One region of the Diaphorobacter oryzae DSM 22780 genome, then DNA from elsewhere that is predicted to be linked to it. Evidence: riboswitches for the same ligand, from Rfam matches in the RefSeq annotation. Region 1 holds a riboswitch; the other holds the start of a gene.
What was found. Region 1 has a riboswitch for glycine ahead of BP68_RS15290 (D-amino acid dehydrogenase). Riboswitches for the same ligand answer to the same signal wherever they lie in the genome.
Positions count from the first base shown of each region.

Region 2: it holds a riboswitch for glycine, as region 1 does, so the genes downstream of both, gcvT (glycine cleavage system aminomethyltransferase GcvT) here and BP68_RS15290 (D-amino acid dehydrogenase) in region 1, are expected to answer to the same signal.

Region 1 covers NZ_JCANUL010000011.1:22,532-31,930, forward strand. The annotation lists gene BP68_RS15285 (FIST signal transduction protein) at 1-560, shown strand, start outside; gene BP68_RS15290 (D-amino acid dehydrogenase) at 632-1,960, opposite strand; glycine riboswitch at 2,054-2,162, opposite strand; gene BP68_RS15295 (YXWGXW repeat-containing protein) at 2,296-2,709, opposite strand; gene BP68_RS15300 (helix-turn-helix domain-containing protein) at 2,899-3,651, opposite strand; gene BP68_RS15305 (hypothetical protein) at 3,787-4,620, shown strand; gene BP68_RS15310 (MFS transporter) at 4,617-6,557, shown strand; gene BP68_RS15315 (YiaA/YiaB family inner membrane protein) at 6,692-7,168, shown strand; gene BP68_RS15320 (hypothetical protein) at 7,189-7,647, shown strand; gene BP68_RS15325 (DUF2145 domain-containing protein) at 7,650-8,444, shown strand; gene BP68_RS15330 (serine endopeptidase) at 8,535-9,399, shown strand, end outside.
Region 2 covers NZ_JCANUL010000001.1:444,684-454,082, reverse strand. The annotation lists gene BP68_RS02090 (class II 3-deoxy-7-phosphoheptulonate synthase) at 1-647, opposite strand, end outside; gene gcvP (aminomethyl-transferring glycine dehydrogenase) at 796-3,687, opposite strand; gene gcvH (glycine cleavage system protein GcvH) at 3,762-4,136, opposite strand; gene gcvT (glycine cleavage system aminomethyltransferase GcvT) at 4,225-5,364, opposite strand; glycine riboswitch at 5,423-5,543, opposite strand; glycine riboswitch at 5,559-5,655, opposite strand; gene BP68_RS02070 (fatty acid--CoA ligase) at 5,848-7,422, shown strand; gene BP68_RS02065 (TRAP transporter large permease) at 7,473-8,750, opposite strand; gene BP68_RS02060 (TRAP transporter small permease) at 8,836-9,330, opposite strand.

The sequences.
Region 1 (9,399 bases):
TGGGAGTGACCCTGGTGGGCGACCCGCAGCCCGCGCTGCGCGCGGTGCGCGCCACCCTGGTTGGCCTGGTGGATGCCGGCGCGCCGGCGCAGCAGCGCACGGGCCACTTTGGCGCCGACACGCGGGTGCGCCACATCGTGGGGCTGGACGCCACGCGCAACGGCGTGGCCCTGGCCGAGCCGGTGGAGGTGGGCATGCGCCTCGCGTTCTGCCAGCGCCATGCGGCCGCGGCGCGTGCCGACCTGATGCGCATCTGCGCCGAGATCCGTGAGGAGCTTGCGCCCCAGCTCGAGGCCGAGCAGGCCCGGCCCTTGCGGGGCGCCGCCACGGGCGCCGAGCCGGCGGGCGCGCGCCGCATCGCCGGCGCCGTCTACGTGAGCTGCTCGGGCCGCGGTGGCCCGCACTTCGGCGGCCCGGGTGCGGAGCTGCAGATCGTGCGCCATGCGCTGGGCGATGTGCCGCTCGTGGGCTTCTTCGCCGGGGGCGAGATTGCCGCCCACCGGCTCTATGGCTACAGCGGCGTGCTTACCGTGTTTGCCCGCCCCGCCGTAGATGCTTGAGGTCTTTGAGGCTTGCAGCGACCGTCCATCAAGCGTAATTAGCTATTAAATAAATAGCATATGGTGGTGGCTCAGGTGGTGAGCGCCGCCGGCCGTGCGCCGCATGCGGGCCGGGGCAGGCCGCAGAAGGCAAAGTCCAGCTCGGGCGCCAGCCCGCTGACGATGCGCGCGATGGATTTGCCCGAGCCGCAGGCATGCGTCCAGCCCAGCGTACCGTGGCCGGTGTTGAGGAACAGGTTGCCGTACCGCGTCTTGCCGATCAGCGGCACATTGCTCGGCGTGGCCGGGCGCAGGCCGGTCCAGAACTGGGCCTGGCTGGCGTCGCCCGCGCCGGGAAAGAGCTGCTCCACACGGCGCACGATGGCCTCGCAGCGCACGGTGTTCAGCTCGCGCCCGTAGCCGTTCAGCTCGGCCGTGCCGGCCACGCGCAGCACGTCGCGGCCGGGCTGGCCGTCGCGCTGCGCGCCGGTGTAGCGCGAGAACACCAGCTTGTATTCGTCGTCCGTCAGGCTCACCGCGTAGGCGGCGGCCGCATCGCGCACGGGCAGCGTCACCGAATAGCCCTTGGCCGGGTAGATGGGCAGGCGCAGGCCCAGCGGCTGCGCCAGCAGCGGGCTGAACGAGCCCAGCGCCAGCACGTAGACGTCGCCGTGCACGCGCTCGTAGCGGCCGGTCTCGTCGGTGATCTCCACATGGTCGATGGCGCCGCCCGCCTGGCGCAGCGCCGTGATGTGGCAGCCCAGGCGAAACCGCACGCCCGCCGCCTGCGCCACGCGGGCCAGCTCGCGGGTGAACAGGTTGGCGTCGCCCGACTCGTCCTCGGCCGTGTAGGTGGCACCCGCCAGCAGCGGGCGGATGTGCGCGAGCGCGGGCTCGATGCGCACGGCCTCGTCGGCGCTCACCACGCGGCGGTCGCAGCCCAGCGCGCGCATCTGCTCGGCGGGGGCCAGCGCGCCCTCGAATTCCTGGGCGCTGGTGTAGAAGTGCAGGATGCCCTGCGCGCGCTGGTCGTAGCGCAGGCCCGCGTCCTGGCGCAGCTGCTGCAGCGTGCTGCGGCTGTAGCTGCCCAGGCTCACGATCTGCTCGATGTTGTGGCGCGTGCGCGCGGGCGTGCATTCGCGCAGAAACTGCAGGCCCCAGAGCCACTGGCGCATGTCGGCGCGCAGGCGAAACAGCAGCGGCGCGTCTTCCCGGCCCAGCCACTGCAGCACCTTGAGCGGCGCGCTGGGATTGGCCCAGGGCTCGGCATGGCTCACGGAGATCTGGCCGCCGTTGGCGAAGCTGGTCTCGGCGCCGGGCGCGGCCTGGCGGTCGATGACCGTGACCTCGTGGCCGAGTTGCTGGAGGAAATACGCAGAAGTGGTGCCGACAACGCCGGCACCGAGAACGATCACGCGCATGGTTTACAAGCCTTTTTCAAGGTTTGCACAGACTGGGCGCGCGCGAGCAGCTATTGAATGCATAGCGAACAGCGGGCGCGACATGGCCTGGCTGCCGCTCCCCCTGTCCTTGGTACCTGAGAGATTCACGCCGCACGACCCGCGCGGTGCTTGCTCCTTCGGTGCGCCACGGCGGGCGTGGCGGCTCTCCAGACGGCTGTGTTGGTGTGCAGTACGGAACCTGAGCGTGTATGGGAGTTTGCGCCTTCGGTGAAACGGCGAGGGGCCGTCTGCTCTCCTGCGTGGCGCATCGTACCAGCGGACATGCGCCGCGGGAATGCGGCGCGGGCGCGATGTCAGTGGCGGTAGGGATTGTCCGGACGGCGGTCGTAGCGGTTGCGCACGCCGTCACCGTCGCGGTCCCAGCCGCCGGCCGCGTAATGCCAGCGGCTGCCGCGCCGCTCCCAGTGCGGCTGGCGGTAGTGGTAGCCCGGGCGCACGCGTATCCATTGGCCTGGCACCCAGACATGGCGGTGGCCGCGCGACTCCCAATGGCCCTGCGACCACACCATGCCGCGGCGCGGCGGCGGCACGCGCTCGTAGCGCGGCGGTGGAGGCGGCGGGTAGTGGGCGACCTGCGCCTGGTGCATGGGGTAAGGGGGCGAGCCGGCCTGGATCACGACGGTGGCGCCCGCGGCGGCATGGGCGGCGCCGGCGGCAGCGAGCGTCAGTGCGGCCAGGCTGGCGGCGGTGAAGAGGGTGCGGGCCATGGTGTTCTCCTGTGGGTGGGCGTGCGGCGGATGCCGCGCCGTCTGGAGTCCATGGTGCCCCGCGCAGGTCAACGCGCGGAAAGCGTTGGTGACCGCCCGGAAAACGGTTGTGAGCAGCTGTGTTGGCGGTGGTCTTTTATGTAAAAAGTACTTGCAGCGCTTGCCAGTAATGCGCTGGTAGCTATTGATTCAGGAGCTTTTGGCGGGCGCCGTGCGGCGCATGGCGGCGAAGGCCTCGAACTCCCAGCTGCGCATCGCCAGCAGCAGGGTGTAGCCCTCGCGCTCGCGCTCGGGCAGGCGCTGGTCGGCCAGGTGCTGCTGCGCGAAGTCCTGCGCCACGCGCTGCAGGCGCTCCATGAAGGCCGGCGCCAGGCTGCGGCCGATGGCGCCATGCACCAGCAGCACGCCCTCGCCGGGGCCGTCGAAGCCGCCGTTGAAATAGTCCAGCAGGGCATGGTCGCGGAAGTAGTGCATCACCGGCCCGTGCGGGCGCCAGCGGAAGGTCTTGGCGAGCTTGAGGCGGTAGCGGTTGAGCGGCCGCAGTTCGATGATGCCGATGCGGTCGAGCTGCGCGAGGTACTTGATGCCCTCGGCCTCGCTGAGCCGGTAGGCGCCCACGATCTGCTCCAGCGTCCACTGGCTGAGCACGCAGATCGCCATGAGCAGCAGCTTCTTGTCGGCCACCACGGCCCGCTCCTGGTCGAGGCTCAGCTCGCTGAGCAGGGGCTGGCTTTCGGCCACGCGGCGCGCCAGGTCGGCGAAGTCGAGCCGCAGCGCCCGGCAGATGGCGTCGATGCGCGACAGCGGCATGTCGCCCTTGGCCAGCATGCGCTTGACGCTGGACTCGGCCATGCCGATGGCCCGGGCCAGATCGGCATAGGTCATCTGGGCGGCCTTCAGCTCTTTCTTCAGGGCGGTGACGAGGTCGGCGGTGGTGCTCATGGGTATCGATTATGGATACCTGCGGCGCTCGGGGTTTGTTCTGGTGCATTCAGGCAATGCCTCAAAAGCTGTGCCTGCCGACACTGCGCGCCATGGCGTCCCGCAGGGGGGCGCCCTTGAGCGAAGGAGTGCGCGATGCACCTGTGGATCCTTTCCGCCCAGCGCCTGCGCTGGCTCCTGGCCGCCGTGGTGGCCGTTTTCCTGGGCTTGGCCTGGGGCCTGCCCCCGCTGGCGCAGGCGCCCCACTACCACGCCTTTGCCGACCAGCGCGCCTGGGCCGGACTGCCCTGCGCGCTGGATGTGCTGAGCAACGCCGCTTTCGTGTTGGCCGCGCTGGCGGGGGCCTGGGCGCTGAGCGGGCCACGGGCGCGGCGCCTGCCCGCTGCACAGCGCGCCCTGGCGGCCATGTTCTTTGCCGGCCTGGCGCTGACGGGCGGCGTCTCGGCCTGGTACCACTGGGCGCCGCACGACGCCACGCTGTGGTGGGACCGCTTTGGCATGCTCTGGGCCTTTGCCGGGCTGCTGGGCCTGGCTGTCTCCACCCGCGTGGATGGCCGCACGCCTTGGGCCGTTGTGGCCGCCGTGCTGCTGGGGGGCGTGGCCGCGCTGCAGGCGTGGGCGGCCACGGGCAACCTGCTGCCCTGGGCGGTGCTGCAGGGCGGGGGCGTGCTGGTGTTGCTGGGGCTGGCCTGCGTGGCGCCACTGCCGGGTGCGCCGCCGGTGCGCTGGGGTGCGGTGGTGGCGCTGTATGCCGTGGCCAAGGCGCTGGAGGCCGGTGATGCTGCCGTGTTTGCCGCCACCCATGCGGTGGTGTCCGGGCACAGTCTCAAGCATGTGGTGGCCGCCGCCGCAGCGCTGCCGGTGGCGTGTGCGCTGCGGCCGTGGGTCACTGGGAGCGAGGGCACAATCGCCAGCCTGCCTTTGCGCGCCGCAAGGGCGTTCACCATCCAGCGAGGGAGTGCACGATGAGCCGAGTCCAGGCCAACCCGGATGCCGCGTTCGTGGCCCATGACGGCCACCCCAACCAGTTCGCCCTGCTGCGCCAGCGCCGCTTCGCGCCGTTTTTCTGGACGCAGTTTGCCGGCGCGGCCAACGACAATCTGTTCAAGTTCGCGTTCACCGTGATGGTGACCTACCAGCTCAGCGTGTCGTGGATGCCGCCCGCCATGGCGGGCCTCGTGATCGGGGCGCTGTTCATCCTTCCGTTCCTGCTGTTCTCGGCCACGGCGGGGCAGCTCACCGACAAGTACGAGAAGACGCGCATCATCCGCTTCGTGAAGAGCCTGGAGATCGCCATCATGCTGGTGGCGGCCACGGGCTTCCTGCTGGACAGCGCGGCCGTGCTGCTGGCCTGCGTGTTCCTCATGGGGCTGCACTCCACGCTGTTCGGGCCGGTGAAGTTTGCCTACCTGCCGCAGGCGCTCAACGAACGCGAGCTGACGGGCGGCAACGGTATGGTGGAGATGGGCACCTTCGTGGCCATCCTGCTCGGCAACGTGGCCGGGGGGCTGCTGGTGGCCATTCCGCAGATCGGCCACGCCAGCGTGGCCGTGGCCTGCCTGACCCTGGCCGTGCTGGGGCGCCTGGTGGCGCAGTGGATTCCGCCGGCGCCGGCCACCGACCCCGGCCTCACCGTCAACTGGAACCCGGTGAGCGAAACCTGGCGCAACCTCAAGCTGGCGCACGGCAACCGCGTCGTGTTCCGCTCGCTGCTGGGCATCTCGTGGATGTGGTTCTTCGGCGCGGTGTTCCTCAGTCAGTTCCCCAGCTTTGCCAAACAGGTGCTGCACGGCGATGAGCAGGTCGCCTCGCTGCTGCTGGTGGTGTTCTCGGTGGGCATCGGCATCGGCTCGCTGCTGTGCGAGGTGCTCTCGCGCCGGCATGTGGAGATCGGCCTGGTGCCGCTGGGCGCCATCGGAATGAGCGTGTTCGCCATCGACCTGTACTTCGCCTCGCGCAGCTTGCCGGCCGCCGATGTCATGGGCCTGGCCCGCTTCGTGGCGCAGCCCGCGCACTGGCGCGTGATGCTCGACCTGCTGCTGCTCAGCCTGTTCGCGGGCCTGTACAGCGTGCCCATGTACGCGCTGATCCAGATGCGCAGCCAGCCCACGCACCGCGCGCGCATCATCGCGGCCAACAACATCCTCAACGCGCTGTTCATGATCGCCAGCTCCGTGCTCGCGGGCGCGCTGCTCGCGGCGCACTTCACGGTGCCGCAGATCTTCCTGTTCACGGGCATCGCCAACGCGGTGGTGGCGTTCTACATCTTCATGCTGGTGCCCGAGTACCTGCTGCGCTTCGTGGCCTGGGTGCTGTCGCGCTGCATCTACCGCTTCAAGGTGCGCGGCGACGAGCACATTCCCACCACCGGTGCGGCCATCCTGGCGTGCAACCATGTGAGCTTTGTCGATGCCGTGCTGCTCATGGCCGCCAGTCCCCGGCCCATCTACTTCATCATGGACCACCGCATCTTCCGCATCCCCGTGCTGGGCGCTTTGTTCCGCCTGGCCAAGGCCATCCCCGTCGCGCCGCAAAAGGACGATGCCGCCACCTACGAGGCGGCCTTCGAGCGCGCCGCGCAGGTGCTGCGGGACGGCGACCTGCTGGCCATCTTCCCCGAGGGCGGCATCACGCGCGATGGGCAGCTGCAGGAGTTCAAGGGCGGCCTCATGAAGATCCTCGAGCGTGCCCGTGCCGATGGGGTGGAGGCACCCGTCGTGCCCATGGCGTTGACGAACCTCTGGGGCTCATTTTTCAGCCGCATCGAGCAGGGCGGGGCCATGGTGCGGCCGTTCCGGCGTGGCCTGTTCAACCGCGTGGGGCTGAACGTGGGCGTGCCGGTGGCTGCCGCCGAGGTGCAGCCTGCCGCACTGCGCGCACGGGTGGGGCAATTGCTCGCGTCATAAGCCGGTGTCGGGTATCTTGAAGCGATACCTGGCGGACTTTCTGGTGGGACCCCTGCATTGAATGCGATGCTTGGCCCGCGCAGGGCCGCACCATGCCGGCCATGTTCAACAGCGGCCCACGGGTCCCAAGCACCATGCACAACTCTCCCTTGCCCATCCAGCGCGACACGCGCGCCTGGCAGTTCCAGGTCTGGGTCTCTTTCGGTATCGCCGTGTTCTTGTGTGGCACGGGCCTGGCCTGGCTGCCGGGCGAGCGGCTGGAGGTGGCCTTCATGTTCATGGGCTATGTGTTCTGCCTCTCGGCCGCCTTCGTGCTTGCCAAGTTTGTGCGTGACAACCAGCACACGCACCGCGGTGCGGGCCGCGGCGGCAAGGACGTGCCGCTGTGGAAGCTGGTGGTCTGGGGCGGCTTTGCCGTGGCCATGGGGCTGACGGGCTGGGGCCTGTGGGGCATGGCGATCAGCGCCACCTACAAGGCCTTCCTGGGCGTGAGCTGGCTTTACCTGATCACCACCGCCTTCACGTTGGCCAAGATGCTGCGCGACCGCCACGAGGCCGACCTGGCCGAGGCGCACCTGCGGGGCCGCCGCGAGGCCGCCGCCGAGCAATGAACCCGTTCCAGGAGACCCACATGAGCGTTTCGATTCGCAAGACCCTGGCCGGCGCGCTGCTCGCGCTGAGCCTGTCCGCCGGCGCGGCGCTGCCCGCCCGGGCGCAGAGCGAGGCATCGGCCGCGCTGTCGCTGATGCCCCTGGCCTCCGTGGTGGTGGCCTCGGGCGCGGCGTCGGCCACGGCGGGGGCCGTGGTGGCCCTGCCGGCCGCGCTGTCGGTGGGCGGCGCGGTGCTCACGGTGCAGGCCGTCGAGGCCTCGGCCACCGGCACGGTGTACCTGCTGGAGCGCGCGTCGGACGGCGCCCGGGCCAGCGTGGAGGTGTCGGGCCGCGCCGCTTCCGCCGCGGCCCACGGCGTGGGCACGGTGGTGGCGTGCAGCGTGATCGGCACCGGCGTGATCCTGTCGGCCGCGGGCGAGGTGCTGGCCTTCGTGCCCAACGCGCTGGGCCGTGCGCTGCTGCACAACGAAAGGCTGTGACCATGCGCCATCGTTGTGTGATGCTGGCCGCTGCCCTGGCGCTGGTGGCCACCGGCGCGCACGCCGGCCGCCCGTGCGAGCCGCGCCGGCCCACGGTGCAGACGATAGAGCGCGGCATGCAGCTCGCCGAGCGCACGGCGCGCGCGCTGGACGCCAGCGGCGCCAGCGTGGTGCTGCTGGCCCGCGCGGGGCAGGACCTGTCGGCATACGGGCTTCGCTACTCGCACCTGGGCTGGGCCTACCGGACGCCCGAAGGGCCGTGGCGCGTGGCGCACAAGCTCAACGAATGCGGCACCGTCAGTGGCTTCATCTACCGCCAGGGGCTGGGGGAGTTCTTCCTGGACGACCTCTGGCGCCACGAGGCCGTGTGGGCCGTGCCCGCCCCCGAGGTGCAGCAGCGCCTGCTGGCCGTGCTGGGCGACGGCGCGCGCACCACCGCGCTGCAGCAGCGCCCCTACAGCATGGTGAGCTACGCCTGGGGCACGAAGTACCAGCAGTCCAACCAGTGGGCGCTGGAAACGCTGGCCGCCGCCATGGAGCCCGCCGGCGTGCGTACGCGCGAGCAGGCCCAGGCCTGGCTGCGCTTCAAGGGCTACGAGCCCACCGCGCTGAAGATCGGGCCGCTCACGCGCCTGGGCGGGCGCATGACGGCGGCCAACATCGCCTTCGACGACCATCCGCCCGCGAAGCGCTTTGCCGACCGCATCGAGACGGTGACGGTGGACTCGGCGCTGGCCTGGCTGCAACGGGCGCAGCTGGCGGCAGAGCCCCAGGTGCTGCGGCTGCCGGGGCGCTGATGCCGCACAATTCAAGTGAAAATGGCCTGTGGCGCTTTATTCATAAGCGCAGACAGCTATTAAATTGATAGTAAACCGAGTGAGGAGCACATGAGCAAATCCCTGCGACTGTCCGAAAAATGGTTCCGCCGCGGCCTGTGGCTGGTGGCCTTCGTGTTCGCCAGCTTTCTGATCGGCCTGGGCGGCACCGTTGTGGGCGATCTGCCCAAGGTCGAGACGCCGCTGCGCCTGGACGACTTCCTGGACCAGCCCGCGGCCACGGCCCTGCGCAACCAGGTCAGGGAGGCGCACCAGGCCGAGCAGGACGCGCAGACCGCGCTGGAGCAGGCGCAGCTGCAGCGCAGCAAGGCGCGCAGCGAGACCCAGGCCGCGCGCGAGACCTTCAACAACTGGCTGGCCACGCGCAGCGCCACCCAGCGCGCCGACCACGACCCCGAGGTCGTGGCGCGCACGCAGGGGCTGGACCAGCTCAAGCTGGCCGAGCGCCGGACGCAGCAGGCGGTTGAAAAGGAGCAGCAGGCCGCGCTGGACGCCCGCCAGGCTGCCGCCGCCGCGCAGGAGCGGCTGAACCGGCTGGAGGCCGACGGCCATGTGAAGCTCGCGGCCGAGCGCCGCAAGGTCGAGCTGCGCGTGTTCCTGTACCGCCTGGTGCTCACGCTGCCGCTGCTGGCCATCGCGGGCTGGCTGTTCGTGAAGAAGCGCAAGGGCACCTACTGGCCGTTCGTGTGGGGCTTCATCTTCTTCGCGCTGTTCGCGTTCTTCGTGGAGCTGGTGCCGTATCTGCCGAGCTACGGCGGCTACGTGCGCTATGCGGTGGGCATCGCCATCACGGTGCTGGTGGGGCGCTACGCCATCGTGGCGCTGAACCGCTACCTCGAGCGCCAGACGCAGGCCGAATCCCTGCCCGAGCAGGAGCGCCGCAAGGAGCTGGGCTACGACGCGGCACTGGCGCGCC
Region 2 (9,399 bases), on a different contig from region 1:
CGGTCGGCCAGTTCCTGGTAGCGCTGGCCCTGGGGGCTGGCGCGCACGAAGTCCGCCGTCCAGCCGTGCAACTGGTGCAGGTCGGCAAAGCCGCCCTGGGCCAGGGCGCGCAGCAGGTTGAGCGTGGCGGCGCTGGCCGAGTAGGCGCGCAGCAGGCGCTCGGGCTGGGGCGCACGCTCGGCGGCGCTGAAGCCTGCGCCGTTGACGATGTCGCCCCGGTAGCTGGGCAGGGTCACGCTACCCTGGGTTTCGGTGTCGGCCGAGCGCGGCTTGGCGTATTGCCCGGCGATGCGTCCCACCTTGACCACCGGGCGCGCGGCGCCATAGGTCAGCACCACAGCCATCTGCAGCATCACGCGGAAGGTTTCGCGCGCGGCCTCGCCATCCAGCGTGTCAAAGCTCTCGGCGCAGTCGCCGCCCTGCAGCAGAAAGGCACGGCCCGCGGCCACTTCGGCCAGTTGGGCACGCAGGGCCTGTACCTCACCGGCAAAGATCAGGGGGGGGAACTGGCGCAACTGGGCGCAGGCCGCATCCAACGCCTGCGGGTCCGGGTAGTCGGGCATCTGGCGCACAGGGCGCGTGCGCCAGCTGTCGGGCTGCCAGGCGGGCGATGGGGATGGTGCGGGTGGAGGAGGAGTGGTGCGCATGGGACAGGGGCGGGTGTGCAACGCGGCGGATAGAAGGAAGCGCCTTCTTTCGCCTGCTTGTCAATGATAGAGCGGCGGCGCGTTGCCAGCCTGCGGCCACTGTCGCCCCCGCCGCCGTGGCCGGGGCCACGGCGGCTGGAGCCTGGGGTCAGGCCAGTTCGCCCACCGGCACGCAGCTGCAAAACAGGTTGCGGTCGCCATAGACGTTGTCCACGCGGCCCACGGGGCTCCAGTACTTGGATTGGCGCAGCGCGGCCACGGGGTAGGCGGCGGCCTCGCGCGTGTAGGGGCGGCTCCATTCGCCGGCGAGCAGGCTCTCGGCCGTGTGCGGCGCGTTCTTGAGCGGGTTGTTGTCCTGGGGCAGGGCGCCGCTTTCGATCTGGCGGATTTCGTCCCGGATGGCGATCATCGCGTCGATGAAGCGGTCCAGCTCGAACAGCGTCTCGCTCTCGGTCGGCTCCACCATCAGCGTGTTGGGCACGGGGAAGGACAGCGTGGGCGCGTGGAAGCCGTAGTCGATCAGGCGCTTGGCCACATCCTCGGCCATTACGCCGCTGGTCTCCTTCAGGCCGCGCAGGTCCAGGATGCACTCGTGTGCCACATGGCCGTTGGCGCTGGCGTACAGCGTGGGGTAGTGGTCCTTGAGGCGCGCGCTGATGTAGTTGGCGCTGAGGATAGCCGTCTCGGTAGCGGCCTTCAGGCCCTCTGCCCCCATCATGCGGATATACATCCAGCTGATGGGCAAAACGGCCGCATTGCCCAAGGGTGCTGCGCTGACAGCTCCTACTTTGGAAGCAACCCCGCCCGTGGCATGGCCGGGCAGATAGGGCACCAGGTCTTCCACCACGCACACCGGGCCCACGCCGGGGCCGCCGCCGCCGTGCGGAATGCAGAAGGTCTTGTGCAGGTTCAGGTGGCTCACGTCGCCGCCGAATTCGCCGGGCGCGGCCACGCCCACCAGGGCGTTCATGTTGGCGCCGTCCACGTAGACGCGGCCGCCGTGGCGGTGCACGAGCTGGCACAGCTCCTTGACCTGCGTCTCGAACACGCCGTGCGTGCTCGGGTAGGTGATCATCACGCAGGCGAGGTTGGCGCTGTGCTGCTCACACTTGGCCTGCAGGTCGGCCAGGTCCACGTTGCCGTTGGCGTCGCATTGGGTCACCACCACCTGCATGCCCACCATCTGCGCGCTGGCGGGGTTGGTGCCGTGCGCGCTGCTGGGGATCAGGCAGATGTTGCGGTGGCCCTCGCCACGCGCCTGGTGGTAGGCCTGGATGGCCAGCAGGCCGGCGTACTCGCCCTGGCTGCCGGCGTTGGGCTGCAGGCTGATGCCGGCGTAGCCCGTGGCCTGGCACAGCCAGGCGCGCAGCTGCTCGTCGAGCAGGCGGTAGCCCTCCAGCTGATCGGCTGGCGCGAAGGGGTGCACCTGGGCGAACTCGGGCCAGGTGATGGGGATCATCTCGCTTGTGGCGTTGAGCTTCATGGTGCACGAGCCCAGCGGGATCATGCTGCGATCCAGCGCTAGGTCCTTGTCGGACAGCTGGCGGATGTAGCGCAGCATGCCGGTTTCGGAGTGGTGGGTGTTGAACACCGGGTGGGTCAGGAAGGCGCTGGTGCGCGCGAGGGTCTCGGGGATCAGCGAGGGGGCGCCGGCGTCCATGGCCTCGATGGTGGGCAGCGGCTGGCCGTCCCGGGCAAAGACCTTCCACAGCAGTTCGATGTCGGCGCGGGTCGTGGTCTCGTCCAGCGAGATGCACAGGTACTCATTCCAGGCTTTTCGCAGGTTTGCGCCCACCTGTACTGCGCGAGCAGCTATTGAATCAGTAGCATCCTTGGTGTGCAGGCTGAGGGTGTCGAAGGCCGTGCCATGGTGGCGGCTGGCAAAGCCCAGTTGCGCCAGGCCCCGGCTCAGGATGGCCGTGAAGCGTGCCACGCGGCGGGCGATGCGCGTCAGGCCTTCGGGGCCGTGGTACACGGCGTACATGCTGGCGATCACCGCCGGCAGCACCTGGGCCGTGCAGATGTTGCTGGTGGCCTTTTCGCGGCGGATGTGCTGCTCGCGCGTCTGCAGCGCCAGGCGGTAGGCGGGCTTGCCGTGCACGTCCACGCTCACGCCTACCAGGCGGCCGGGCAGGCTGCGCTTGAACTCGTCGCGGCAGGCCATGAAGGCCGCATGCGGGCCGCCCGCGCCCATGGGCATGCCGAAGCGCTGGGTGGAGCCCACCACGATGTCGGCTCCCCATTCGCCGGGGGCCTTCAGCAGCGTGAGCGCCAGCAGGTCGGTGGCGACGATGGCGGCGGCCTGCTTGGCGTGGATGGCTTGCACGTCGGCCTGCCAGTCCTGCACCCAGCCGCTGCTGGCGGGGTACTGGATGAGGGCGGCAAAGAAATCGCCGGCCAGTGCGGCCTCCCATTCCTGCGCCGAGTTCGCCACCACCACGGTGATGCCGATCGGCGCGGCGCGGGTTTGGATGACCTCGATGGTCTGCGGATGCGCGTCGCCAGCGACCACGAAGACATTGCTCTTGGACTTGACCGAGCGCTTGGCCAGCGTCATGGCTTCGGCGGCGGCCGTGGCCTCGTCGAGCATGGAGGCGTTGGCGATGGGCATGGCCGTCAGGTCGCAGACCATGGTCTGGAAGTTGACCAGCGCCTCCATGCGGCCCTGGCTGATCTCGGCTTGGTACGGCGTGTAGGCCGTGTACCAGGCGGGGTTCTCCAGGATGTTGCGAAGGATCACGCCCGGCGTGTGCGTGCCGTAATAGCCCTGGCCGATGAAGCTCTTGAGCACCCGGTTCTTGCCCGCCAGCGCCTTCAGTTCGGCCAGCGCGGCCGCCTCGGTGGTGGAGGGCGGCAGGTCCATGTCTTGGCTGCGCGCGATGGAGCGCGGGACGATGGAGTCGATCAGGCTGCGGCGCGAGGCCTCGCCAATCACGGACAGCATGTGGGCCTCGTCGGCGGCGTCGATGCCGATGTGGCGGGGCAGGAATTCAGCGGCGTTTTCGAGCGCAGCAAGGGGCAGGGGGGAGGGCATCTGCATGGCGAGGGATCAGTCTCAAGTGCGATGGGGCGTGAGTGGGGCGCCGCACGGTGGTGTGCGGCGCCGCTGCTGCATCAGGCGTTCTGGGCGAAGGCCGTGTAGGCCGTCTCGTCCATCAGGCCGGCCAGCTGGCCAGCGTCGCTGAGCTTGACCTTGAAGAACCAGCCGGCACCCAGGGGGTCGGTGTTGGCGAGCGACGGGTCGGCGCGCAGGGCCTCGTTGACCTCGACGATCTCGCCCGACACGGGCATGTAGACGTCGGCCGCGGCCTTCACCGACTCGACCACGCCGGCCACGTCGCCCTGGGCGAAGCTGGCGCCCACGGCGGGCAGGTCCACGAACACCACGTCGCCCAGCGCGTCCTGCGCGTGGACGGTGATGCCCACGACCGCGGCGGTCGTATCGGCGGCGTTGATCCATTCATGGTCTTTGGAAAACTGGATGCTCATGGGGGCTCCGGGAAATAGATGGGATTGACAGGGGTTGTTGAGAATGGTCAGCCCGCACTGTAGCCGGGCTGATGGGCCAGCGGCGGCTTCAGCCGCGGTAGTAGCGCGTAGGCACGAACGGCGTGGCTGCCACCTCCATGGGCACGGCCTTGCCGCGCACCATGGCGTTCACGCGCGTGCCCATGGCGGCGAAGGCCGGCGCCACGTACGCCAGGGCGATGGGCTTGTCGGCGCTGGGGCCGAGCAGGCCGCTGGTGACTTCGCCGATGCGCTCGCCGGCCTCGCTGTGCAGCTCGGTGTGTTCGCGCACGGGCACGCGCTCCAGCGCCACCAGAGCCACGCGCTTGCGTTGAAGGCTGGCCGGGTTGTCGATCTGGGCCAGCACCTTGTCGGCCCCGGGAAAGCCGCCGGCGCGCGCGCCGCCGGTGCGGCGCACCTTCTGGATGGCCCAGTTGAGCGCGGCTTCGGGGGGCGTGGTGGTTGTGTCGATGTCGTTGCCATAGAGGCACAGGCCGGCCTCCAGGCGCAGCGAGTTGCGCGCGCCCAGTCCGACGGGCTGGACCTCGGGCTGAGCCAGCAGCGTTCGCGCCAGATGCTCGGCCTGCGCGGCGGGCACGGAAATCTCGAAGCCGTCCTCGCCGGTGTAGCCGCTGCGGGTAACAAAGCAGGAGGCGCCGGCAAGGTCGAAGCTGCCGCCCGTCATGAAGACCAGTTGGCTCACGCCGGGCGCCAGGCGCGCAAGCACCGCCGCCGCCTGCGGGCCCTGCAACGCCAGCAGAGCCTGATCCGGCAGGGGAACGACCTGGCAAAGGTGGCCGATGCGGGCCTGGATATGGGCGATGTCGCCCACCTTGCAGGCGCCGTTGACGATGACGAACAGCTCGTCCTGCGCCACGCGGAAAAACATCAGGTCGTCGATGATGCCGCCCTCGTCGTTCAGCAGCAGGCCGTAGCGCTGCTTGCCCACGGGCAGGTCGATCACGTCCACGGGCATCAGGCTCTCGAAGGCGGCCGCGGCGTCCGGACCGACCAGGCGCAACTGCCCCATGTGGGAGACGTCGAACAGGCCGGCGGCCGTGCGCGTGTGGTGGTGCTCTGCCATCAGGCCGGCGGGGTACTGCACGGGCATGGAATAGCCGGCAAAGGGCACCATGCGGGCACCGAGTTCCAGGTGCAGGGCGTTGAGCGGCGTGGTCAGCAGGGGGGCAGCAGTGGCAGGGGCGGACACGGTGTTTCTCCAGGGCAAATAGAAACCGCGGCTGGCCCGAAGGGGCACCAGCCAAGGAATTTGCCCCGCTGTCCGCTTTACCTGAGAGATTCACCCCGCACCTTCCGGGCGTGGGGGTTTGCTCCTTCGGTGGACGGCCCGCGCATGGCGCGTGGCCGCCTCTCTCCAGCAAGGGAAACGCCCGCATCCCTGCGGGCGTGTCGTCAGTCCTTTTGCCTGAGCGTTCGGCTGCTGCCTGCGCCTTCGGCGGCCCGCACGCATGGCGCGCGGGCTCTCTCCTGACGAATCCGCGCAGTATAGCGGGCGGTCGGATGCCGACGGACGCATGGCATATGCATAGACGCAAAGGCCATGAGGCGCTTCCTATACTTTTGCGCCATTCCGGGCTTTTCCCGGTGTCGGGAGGCCGGTTGTGGTTCGTTTTTCTTCGATGACTGTGCGCCGATGGGCGCGTTCACTGTTCACCGTTTTGCAGGAGGTCGCATGAGCCATTCTGCGTTGACGCTGGGCGACACGCTGGCCTGGCCAGCCCGCTATCTGCCGCGCAAGGAGGCGTTGGTCGTCTCCGACGGTGAGGGGCGGCGCGCCTGGACCTACGCCGAACTGGATGCCGAGGTCAACCGCCATGCCCGCGGCCTGCAGTCGTTGGGCGTGGAGCGCGGGGACGTGGTGGCGGCGTTTCTGTACAACACGCCGGCTTTCGTGTTCACGCTGCTGGCCTCGGCGCGCCTGGGCGCGGTCTTCAACCCGATCAACTACCGCCTGGCGCCGCAGGAGCTGGCGTTCATCCTGCAGGACGGCGGAGCCAAGGTACTGGTGTTCGAGGGCGAGGGTTCGCAGGTGGTGGAGAAGGCCCGCGCGCTGGCCGGGCAGGTGCAGCACTGGATTTATGCGGACCCCGGCGCAGCACCCGCGTTTGCCACGGCGCGCCTGGATGCACTGGCGAAGGCCCAGGCGGCCACGCCCGTGGATGTGGTGGTGGATGAACACGACCCCTGCATCCTTATGTACACCAGCGGCACCACGGGCCGTCCCAAGGGCGTGTTGCACACCCATCGCAGCAAGCTGGCGCACAACGCGATGATGCACCAGGTGATGCAGTTCCGCCGCGAGGATGTGGGCCTGGCACTGGCGCCGCTGAACCACACGGCGGAGCTGCACACCAGCTTTCTGCCGCGCCTGCAGGTTGGCGCCACGCAGGTGCTGCAGCGCCGCTTTGACGCGGCCGACGCGCTACGTTTGATGGAGCAGGAGAAGGTCAGCTTCTTCTTCGCGGCACCGACCATGATCACCATGCTGCTGAACGATCCGTCGCTGGAGGGGCGGGACCTGTCCTCCCTGCGGCTGGTGGAGTACGGCGGCGCTTCCATGGCGCCGCACCTGATCCGCGAATGGTCGCGTCGGGTCGGCTCGGGCCTGGTGCAGGTGTTCGGCACCACGGAGATGGGGCCTTGCATGTCGGTGCTGTATCCCCATGAGCAGCTCAGCCACGCGGGATCGGCGGGGCTGCCGTCGCTCAACCATGATCTGGTGGTGGCACGGCTGCGCGGCGATGCGCAGCCTACGGACCCATCCGAGCCCTGTGCAACCGGAGAGGTGGGCGAGATTCTGGTGCGCGGCCCCTGCATGATGGCCGGCTACCTGAACCGCCCCGAGGCCAACGCCAAGGCGCTGGCCCATGGCTGGTACCACACGGGAGACCTGGGGCACCTGGATGCCGATGGCTACCTGTGGATTCGCGACCGCATCGACTACATGATCAATTCCGGCGCGGAAAACGTGTACCCGCGCGAGGTGGAGGATGCGCTGATCGAGCACCCCGATGTGCTGGAGGTGGCGGTGGTAGGGGAGCGGGACGAGCGTTGGGGGCAGGTGGTGGTCGCCCACGTGGTGGCGCGCCAGGGAGCGCAACTGGAGCCGCAGGCGCTGGATGCGTTCCTGCTGCAGGGGGAGCGGCTCGCTGGCTACAAGCGGCCCCGGCGCTACCACTTGGCGGAGAGCCTGCCCAAGACCACCAGCGGCAAGATCCAGAAGCACCTGCTGCGGCAGGCCGCGTGAGGCTTCGGCGGCAGAGCCCGGGCAGCGCATGGCTGGCCGGGCTCTGCCGCTCACCTGGCGTACACCAGATCGCGCAGGAACAGCGAGATGGACGGCACGTAGGTGATGACCAGCAGGCATGCCAGGATCAGGCAGACAAAGGGCAGCAGGTGGCCGACGATGCGGTCCAGCGAGATGCGCGCCACCGTGCATGCGGCGAACAGGTTCACGCCGAAGGGCGGTGTGATCATGCCCAGCGCCAGGTTCACCACCATGATCAGGCCGAAGTGCACCGGGTCCACGCCGAAGTGCATCGCCACCGGCGCAAGAATGGGGGCGAGCACGATGATGGCGGCGCTGGTCTCGATGAACATGCCGATCATGAACAGCGCGGCATTCACGCCCAGCAGGAACAGCGCGGGCGACTGCAGTACCTCTTGCAGCCAGCGGCCGATGGCGTCCGGCACGCCGGCGCGCGTGATGAGAAAGGCGAACAGGCCGGCGTTGGCAATGATGAACATGATCACCGCCGACGAGATCGCCGACTTGCGCAGAATGGCGTACAGGTCTTTGATCCTGATCTCGCGGTAGATCAGCATGCCCACCACCAGCGCGTAGAACACGGCCACGGCCGAGGCCTCGGTGGGCGTGAACACGCCGCCGTAGATGCCGCCCAGGATGATGACGGGCATGAGCAGCGCCCAGCCGGCCTGCAACAGCGCCTTGCCGAACGGCATGCGGCCGTCGCCATCGGCCTTGCCCCAGCCCTTGTACTTGCAGTACGCCCACACGAACAGCATCAGCGCGCCGCTGATGAGCAGGCCGGGCCCGAAACCGGCAATGAACAGCTCGCCGATCGACACCTCGGCGGACACGCCGTACAGGATCAGGGGAATCGATGGCGGAATGATCACGCCCAGCTCGGCGCTCGTGGCCTGCAGCGCGGCCGCGTAGCTCTTGGGGTAGCCGTGCTTGATGAGCGCGGGAATCAGGATGGCGCCGATGGCGAAGGTGGTCGCCACCGACGAGCCCGACACCGCCGCGAAGATCATGCAGGTGAGCACGCAGGTCATGGGCAGGCCGCCCTGCACGCCGCCCACCAGGCTCTTGGCGAACTCGACCAGCCGCCGCGAGATGCCGCCCGTCTCCATCAGGTTGCCCGCCAGGATGAAGAAGGGAATGGCCGCCAGCGGAAACTTGTTGATCGACGCGAACATCTCCTTCACGGAGATCAGCATGTTGGCGTTGGACGCCTGTATGCCCAGGATGGCGGACAGGCCGATGGAGACGGCCACGGAGATGGTGAGCGCGAAGCACAGCACCATGGTGGAGATCATCACCGCGGTCATAACGTAGCCCCCACGCTCGGCATTTCATGTCCTCGCTGCCCCCCGAGGGGGCCGTTCGCTTGCTTGAGGCGGCTCTGTGCTGTGCTCATTGCGCGGTCTCCAGTTCATGGCGCTGCGGGTCGATCAGGTTGCCCACGATCCCGAAGACGCTGAACAGCCCGCCCACGGGCATGGCCAGGTAGGCCCAGAACATCGAGACCGACTCCAGCCCCGCCATGGATTGCACGCCGCCGCGGCGCGCATAGTCCCAGCCCCACCAGATGATCACGCCGATGAGGGCCAGCGCGGCCAGGCACACCGCCCAGTCGAGCACGCGGCGCAGTGCCGGCGGGCTCCAGCGGTAGAGCACGTCCACGCTGACCATGGCGCCCTGGCGGAAGGCCATGGGGATGGCCAGAAACACCATCCAGATCAGGCTGAAGCGGATCAGGACCTCGGTCCATTCGGCGGGCTCTTCGAAGACGAAGCGCATCAGGATCTGGAACATGCCCAGCGTGGCGGCCAGGGCCAGCATGGCGCAGGCGCCCCACATGGCGACGGCGGTGCTCCAGCGCTCGCAGGAGAGAAGAAAGAATTTCATGCGTGGTATCCGTTAGATGCTCAATGAAAAACGCCCGTGGCGCATGATCCACGGGCGCTGATAGCTATG